2 linked regions of the Accumulibacter sp. genome follow. The protein of the gene in region 1 interacts with the protein of each later gene in a pairwise test. Links are inferred from orthologs where the notes say so. Each region holds a gene or a part of one and is shown in the gene's direction. Other genes may lie near its edges.

Region 1 (4,273 bases):
GCTTTGGGGGCCGCTGCGGCGGCAGGCGAACCCGGCAACGGGCGCGCCTCCACCACCGGCTGCTCGACCGCTCTCACGTCGGCCGCAGATCGCTCCGATTGAGCGTCGACAGCCGGTCGTGCAGGTGCAGGGGGCGGCAAGCCGAGCAGCCGCGGGTCGACCCGGAAGGGTAGCGTGCCCTGTCCACGCGCAGCGGTGGACAAGCTACCAGCCAACGCCCCGGCGACAGCGCAACAGAAGATCAAGGTCGTCGGCTTGCGCCGAAAAGGAAGCTTCATTCCGCTGCGTGTCAGTTGATGGGAGGGCGAGTCGTCGGTCGTCGGCACATGGGGCGGGCAGGCGGATGCTAGAATCGGCGAATTTTAGCACCATCGTCAAAGGAGAGGCGGCATGCCGCGCACGACCCTGCTGCAGCACTGGGTACAGACTTTGTTCGCGCAGCAGTTCCCTGGGCGGCCCATCCCGGTGGAGCCGGCTTCGGCCGATGCCAGCTTCCGGAGGTACTTCCGACTCACCCTGCCCGACGGGAGCACCCGGATCGTCATGGACGCGCCACCCGACAAGGAGGATTGCCGCCCGTTCCTGCGGATAGCGACGCTCTTCCGGCGTGCCGGCGCGCATGTTCCCGAGGTCCACGCAGAGAACCTCGAACACGGTTTCCTGCTGCTCTCGGATCTGGGCAGCACGACCTATCTGCAAGCGCTGGTGGACAGGAGTGCCGCCGCACCACTCTACCGCGACGCCAACAGGGCGCTCATCGCCATCCAACTTGCCAGCCAGCCCGGCCAGCTGCCGGAGTATGACGCTGCGCTGCTCGGTCGCGAACTGGCCCTGTTCCCCGAATGGTACCTGCGGCGACACCTCGGCCTGACCGTCGACGCCGCGCTCGATCGTGATCTGCAGGCGGTCTTCGCCGCCGTTCTGGCCAACAATCTGCAACAGCCACGGGTCTTCGTCCATCGCGACTATCATTCGCGCAACCTGATGCTGGTTGGCGAGGGATCGGCAGCCTTTCCAGCCAACCCGGGCATACTCGATTTCCAGGACGCGGTCTATGGCCCACTGACCTACGACCTCGTCTCGCTCTATCGCGATGCTTACATCGACTGGCCGGAGGAGCAGGAACTCGATTTCGTGATCCGCTACTGGGAAGCGGCGCGCCGCGCCGGGCTGCCGGTTCAGGACGATTTCCATGACTTCTACCGCGACTACGAGTGGATGGGCGTGCAGCGTCAGCTCAAGGTCCTGGGGATCTTCGCCCGTCTCTGCCATCGCGACGGCAAAAACGACTACCTGCAGGACATGCCAAGGGTCATGGCCTACCTGCGCCGCACCTGTGAGCGCTATGGCGAACTCGGAGCACTCGCCAGGCTGTGTGAACGCCTCGCAGGGCAGCGGCCTGGCGTCGCCTTCGGATTCTGATGAAGGCCATGATCCTGGCGGCGGGGCGCGGTGAACGGCTGCGCCCGCTGACCGACACGACGCCGAAACCGTTGCTTCGCGCCGGCGGACGGCCGCTGATCGTCTGGCACCTGCAGCGCCTCGCGGCAGCCGGCTGGCGCGAGGTGGTCATCAACCACGCCCACCTCGGCCACCAGATCGTGGCGACGCTCGGCGATGGCGCCGAGTTCGGCCTGTCGATCACCTACTCGCCCGAACCACAGGGCGCACTCGAAACCGCGGGAGGGATGGCCGCAGCCCTGCCGCTGCTTGGCGCGGACCCGTTCCTGGCGATCAACGGCGACATCTGGTGCGACTGGGATGTCGGCCGCGCCCGACAGGTGGTCGAGAGCAGGAACCGCCGACAGCGCGGCGCGCACCTCGTTCTCGTCGACAACCCGCCGCATCATCCAAGGGGAGATTTCCAGCTCGCTGGCAACGAGGTCGTGGCTGCCAACCGGTCCACCGACGAGGACACGCTGACCTACGCCGGAATCGGCGTCTTCTGGCCCGAGTTCTTTGCCGGCGTCGCGCCCGGCGCCGTCATGAAGCTGCGCCCCCTGCTGGACGCCGGAGTCCACCGCCGGCTCGTCAGCGGCGAACGGCACGCGGGCCGCTGGGTCGACGTCGGAACCAGCGAAAGGCTCGCGCTGCTGGACTTGGAGCTTGGACGGAGCGGATGAACCACCAACCCTATTCTCGCCGCCGCGAGATCGTCCTTGAACGTCTGGGTGACGGGGTGGCCATCATCCCGACCGCACCAGAGAAGCTGCGCAACCGCGACGCCCATTATCCCTACCGCTTCGACAGCTACTTCTGGTACCTCAGCGGCTTCCCCGAACCCGAGGCGGCGATCGTCCTGATTGGCGGCAAGGAAGCCAGATCGATTCTCTTCTGCCGCGAAAGGGACGAGGCGCGCGAAGTCTGGGATGGCTTCCGTTACGGGCCGGAAACCGCCGCCGAAGCCTTCGGCTTCAGCGAAGCGCACCCGATCGGCACCCTTGAGGAGAAGCTGCCGGACCTGATCGCCAATCGTGGCAGCCTGTGGCACTCGCTTGGTCATGAACCGGCATGGGACCGCCGAATCGCTGCAGCGCTCAACACGGTTCGTGCGAACAGCCGCAGCGGCGCGCGTGCGCCCGGCGAAATCCGTGATCTGCGGGCACTGCTCGACGAGATGCGGCTGATCAAGGACGCGCACGAGATCGACCTCATGCGACGGGCGGCCGACATCGCCTCGGCCGGCCACGCACGCGCCATGCATGCCTGCCGGCCTGGAATGGCCGAATATGAGCTGGAGGCGGAACTGGGTTACGAGTTCCGCCGCCGCGGTGCCGATGGACACGCCTATCCACCCATCGTCGCGGGGGGATTGAACGCCTGTGTCCTGCATTACGTCGCGAACAACAGACTGCTGGCGGGAAGTTCCCTGGTCCTGATCGACGCCGGCTGCGAGTTGGCCGGCTACGCCTCCGACATCACCCGTACCTTCCCGATCAACGGCCGCTTCAGTGCCGAGCAGCGGACGGTCTACGAGATCGTCCTCGCCGCTCAGGAGGCAGCGATCGCCGCCATTGTCCCCGGTGCATCATTCATGGATTACCACCACGCCGCACTTCGCGTTCTCGTCCAGGGGCTGATCGATCTCGGCTTGCTCAGTGGCAGTGTCGACGGAGCAATCGAGAGTGATGCGTACAAGCCCTGGTACATGCACCGGACTGGCCACTGGCTCGGGCTCGACGTGCACGACGTCGGCGATTACCGCAGCGGCAACGGCAACCAGGAGTGGACCCGACTCACCCCCGGCATGACCCTCACCGTCGAACCTGGTCTCTACTTCCGTCCGGGAGTGAACGTGCCGGAGCACCTGCATGGCATTGGCGTGCGCATTGAGGATGACGTGCTGGTCAGCGAAGGAGGCTGCCGGGTCTATACCAGCGCCCCGAAAACCATCGCCGAGATTGAAGAGGTCATGCACCATGACTGAGCACCGGGAATCGGTCGACATCGCGATCATCGGCGCCGGCCCGGTGGGAATGACGCTTGCGCTGGCACTGGCCGGCGGCCCGCATCGCCTGCGCCTGATCGACGCGCGGCGGCGCGGCGCCTGGCGCGGCGACCCGCGGGCGCTTGCCCTGTCACACGGCACGCGGCAGGTTCTGGAAGGGCTGCAAGCGTGGAACCTCAACGCGGCAACCGCCATTTCGTCGATTCACGTCTCGCAGCACGCCGGCTTCGGTCGCACCCTCATCGACGCCAGTGACTACGGACTGCCGGCCTTGGGCTATGTGATGCGTTACCGCGAACTTGCTGCAGCCCTCCATGCACGCCTGGAAGATTCCGTATTGCTTGACAACTGCAGTGTGCTGGGCGTCGACAGCGACGGACACAGTGCCGAGCTCATGCTTGCTCGCCCTGATGAGACTTGGCGCATCAAGGCGCAACTCGTCGTCCATGCCGAGGGCACGCCGGGCCACGACGGCGCCGTCCGCGTCTGCGACTATCGCCAACACGCCGTGGTCGCCGAGGTCAAGCCGACAGCGGCCCACGATCATCGCGCGTGGGAGCGGTTTACGAGCGACGGACCGATCGCCCTGCTGCCACTGGGCCCTGACTACTCGCTGGTGTTCACGGTGCCCCAGGCGAGGGCAGGGGAGTTGCTCGACCTCGACGAAGGCGCTTTCCTCAGCGCTCTCCGGATTCCCTTCGCGCATCGCCTCGACTTCATCGCCTGCGGCCCGCGCGCAAGCTTTCCGCTGGCGCTGCGAATGCGTCGGCAACTCACGCTCGGACGGCAGGTGTGGATTGGCAACGCCGCGCAGACGCTGCACCC
Region 2 (2,959 bases), 1.5 Mb from region 1 along the record:
CGCGTCGGCGAGCGTCGCCCAGCGATGATCGACATAACCCGGCCGGCCGGGAACCAGATACGACTCGAAGACGCTGCGCAGATCCTTGCAAACCCCGCGCTCGACCAGATAGCGGCCAAAATGCGCCCGACTGACGAGGCTCGGGTTGGCGGCCAGACGCATCGCGCCATCAAAGGATCCGTCGATGCCGACCTTCGCCAGCTCGGCCGCCATCCGCCGGGCGCGCGCGATGCGCCCCGAGCGGACCGACTGCAGACCGGCGTTGAGCACGGCATCGGCAGCATCGAAGGCGAAGCCAAGCACATGGATCTGCAGACCCTCCCACTCGATCGAGATCTCGACGCCATTGACCAGGCTCAAGCCGGCCTCGACTGCCGCCGACCGCGCCAGCGACAGGCCGGCGATGTCATCGTGATCGGTCAGCGCCAGCATGTCGACACCGTTCTCAGCCGCCCGACGAACCAGCTCCGCCGGCGCCAGAAGTCCGTCCGAACAGGTGGAATGGCAATGCAGATCGCAGTTGGGCACGACGGGAAAGGTCCTTGGGATGCGGCAGAACTGCGCATCATAGCACAGCAGCCTCGCCGGACCGCCCGACCCGCCGGACGCACGCGCGCCGCGCGACCGCAAGGCTGGCAGAACAGCATCCTCTTGGGTATCCTTGCCGCCGCCCCGGGGCAGCCGGCCGCTGCCGCCTCCTTTGCGTGGAGACCGCGCACGATGCCTGCAGCAATCGACCCCAACCTCACCGGTCTGCAACCGGCAGCCGTCTGGCAGCACTTCGCCACGCTTTGCCGAACCCCGCGCCACTCCAAGGGAGAGGGACCGCTGCGTGAGAACCTTCGGCAATGGGCCAGCAGCCGGGGGCTGACGACGATCGTCGATGCCGCCGGCAACCTCCTCGTGCGCAAGGCGGCGAGTCGCGGCGCCGAGCGGGCGCCTGGCGTCATCCTGCAAGCGCACCTCGACATGGTCTGCCAGAAGACGCCGCCGAGCCAGCACGATTTCTCACGCGACCCGATCCGGCCGCGGTGCCGTGACGGCTGGCTGGTGGCCGACGAAACGACCCTCGGTGCTGACAACGGCATCGGCGTCGCGCTGATCCTTGCCGCGCTGGCGGATGGCTCGGTGCACCATGGGCCGATCGAGGCGCTGCTGACGGTCGATGAGGAAGACGGAATGGGTGGCGCGCACGGACTCGCGCCAAGTCTCCTGCGCGGGCACCTGCTGCTCAACCTCGACACCGAGGAGTGGGGCGAGTTCTTCGTCGGTTGCGCCGGTGGCCTCGACGTGAACGTACACCGGCCGGCAAAGGCAGAAGGGCTTCCAGCCGCGTGCGAAGTCTGGCGAATCGAACTTCAGGGCCTGCGCGGCGGGCACTCGGGAATCGACATCCATGCCCAGCGCGGCAACGCCATCAAACTGCTTGTGCGGGTGCTGCGCGACATCGAGGAGCGCTGGCCGCTACGCCTGGTTGATTTCGTCGGCGGCTCGGCGCGCAATGCGCTGCCGCACGAAGCGACGGCGACGGTGGCGCTGCCAGCCGGCCTCGGAACGGCGCTGGCGACCTGCCTGAGTCATTGGCAGGCACGGCTGCGGCAGGAACTGTCCGGCATCGATGACCGCCTGCGCATCGACTGTAAAGCCGCCACCGCCGACCGCGTGCTGGCGGCCGCCGAGCAAGCGATCTGGCTCCGCTCGCTGCACGCCGCGCCGCACGGCGTCCGGCGCTACAGCCTGCAGCTGCCGGGGGTCGTAGAGACGTCGAACAACCTCGGCATGGTGCGCATCACGGCTGACGAGGGTTCGTGCAACTTCATGGTGCGTTCTCTGCTCGACAGCGGCAGTGCCGCGCTGGCCGAAGAGATCGTCAGTCTCTTTGCCCTCTCGGGGACGATTGCCGAGCAGGCCGGCCACTATCCGGGCTGGGCGCCGAATCGCGAGTCGCCACTGCTCGCCCTCTGCAGAGCGGTCTTCGCGCGGGAGTTCGGCCACGAAGCGAAGGTGCAGGTGATCCATGCCGGCCTCGAGTGCGGCCTGATCGCCGCCCGTTACCCAGACCTCGACATGATTTCCTTCGGACCAACGATCCGCGGTGCGCACGCACCGGGCGAGTGCGTCGACATCGCCTCCGTCGGCAATGCCTGGCGGCTGCTGACAGCGATTCTCGCCGCCACCGCAGCGCTGCCGCAGCAATGAAGCGTGACGACCTGCCGGTGCCGCTCAGCCGGCACATGCCCTGCGGCAAGCATCCGGAAACCGGTCTGCCACGGTCGGAACGGCGGCTTGATGACTGCGCCGGTGCCGACCGCGTTCAAGAGAAATGGTCTGCCTGGGGGCTGCCGGCTCGCGGCGAGCTGCGGGCGTTCCGGTTCGGCATGGGACTGCTGCGGCAAGTCCCCGGCCGCTGGCGGCTCAGAGCACCTGGTTGAGCAGCCGGTCGGCGCGCGTGCGCGCCAGGCGTGCGAGAATGCGTTGCACCGGCTCCGGGTAGCTGGCGATCGAGTCGAGCGAACGGTGATTATCGAGGCGGCGGCAATGCTGCAGGATGCGCTCGATCTCCTGCCGGTGCTGGCCGACCAGGCTGCCCCGCGGATCATGGATCAATAGCCCGTTTTCGAGGTCGAGGCGCCAGGCGCGCGGATTGAGATTGCTGCCGGTGAGCAATGCGTAGTCCTCGTCGACGAGCAGCCCCTTGAGGTGATAACTGTGATTCCCGTGCCGCCAGAGACGGAGATCAAGGACACCGCGGTCGACGGCTTGCTGGTGCTGCTTGCAGAAACGACGCAGGTTGGCCTCATAGAGGTAGGGCAGCGCGCCGATCGTCGTGAAGGGTTCGTCGGGGGGGATGTAGAAATCGTTGGCCGTCTTGTCGCCGACGATGATCGTCACCCGGCAACCCTGTTCGATCTTGGCCTCGATCGCCCGGCGCAGCGGGCCCGGGAGATTGAAATAGGGA

What was found.
Region 2: the proteins of V5B60_RS02905 (region 1) and V5B60_RS09475 interact in binary tests that used the Escherichia coli proteins (3 or more experiments, as listed by UniProt). The link is inferred for Accumulibacter sp. from one-to-one orthologs.

Annotation. Positions count from the first base shown.
Region 1 is NZ_JAZKUG010000001.1:641,028-645,300, forward strand. Bases 1,274-4,273 are described here. They hold V5B60_RS02905 (aminopeptidase P N-terminal domain-containing protein), read left to right. Parts: upstream 1,274-2,119; coding sequence 2,120-3,427; downstream 3,428-4,273. Other genes in these bases: V5B60_RS02895 (aminoglycoside phosphotransferase family protein), read left to right, coding at 1,274-1,422; murU (N-acetylmuramate alpha-1-phosphate uridylyltransferase MurU), read left to right, coding at 1,422-2,123; V5B60_RS02910 (FAD-dependent monooxygenase), read left to right, coding at 3,420-4,273. Also shown: more of V5B60_RS02895, read left to right, coding at 391-1,273.
Region 2 is NZ_JAZKUG010000001.1:2,181,076-2,184,034, reverse strand. It holds V5B60_RS09475 (aminoacyl-histidine dipeptidase), read left to right. Parts: upstream 1-720; coding sequence 721-2,199; downstream 2,200-2,959. Other genes in the region: pssA (CDP-diacylglycerol--serine O-phosphatidyltransferase), read right to left, coding at 2,416-2,959; V5B60_RS09480 (3',5'-nucleoside bisphosphate phosphatase), read right to left, coding at 1-528. UniProt on the Escherichia coli protein: Dipeptidase with broad substrate specificity. Requires dipeptide substrates with an unblocked N-terminus and the amino group in the alpha or beta position.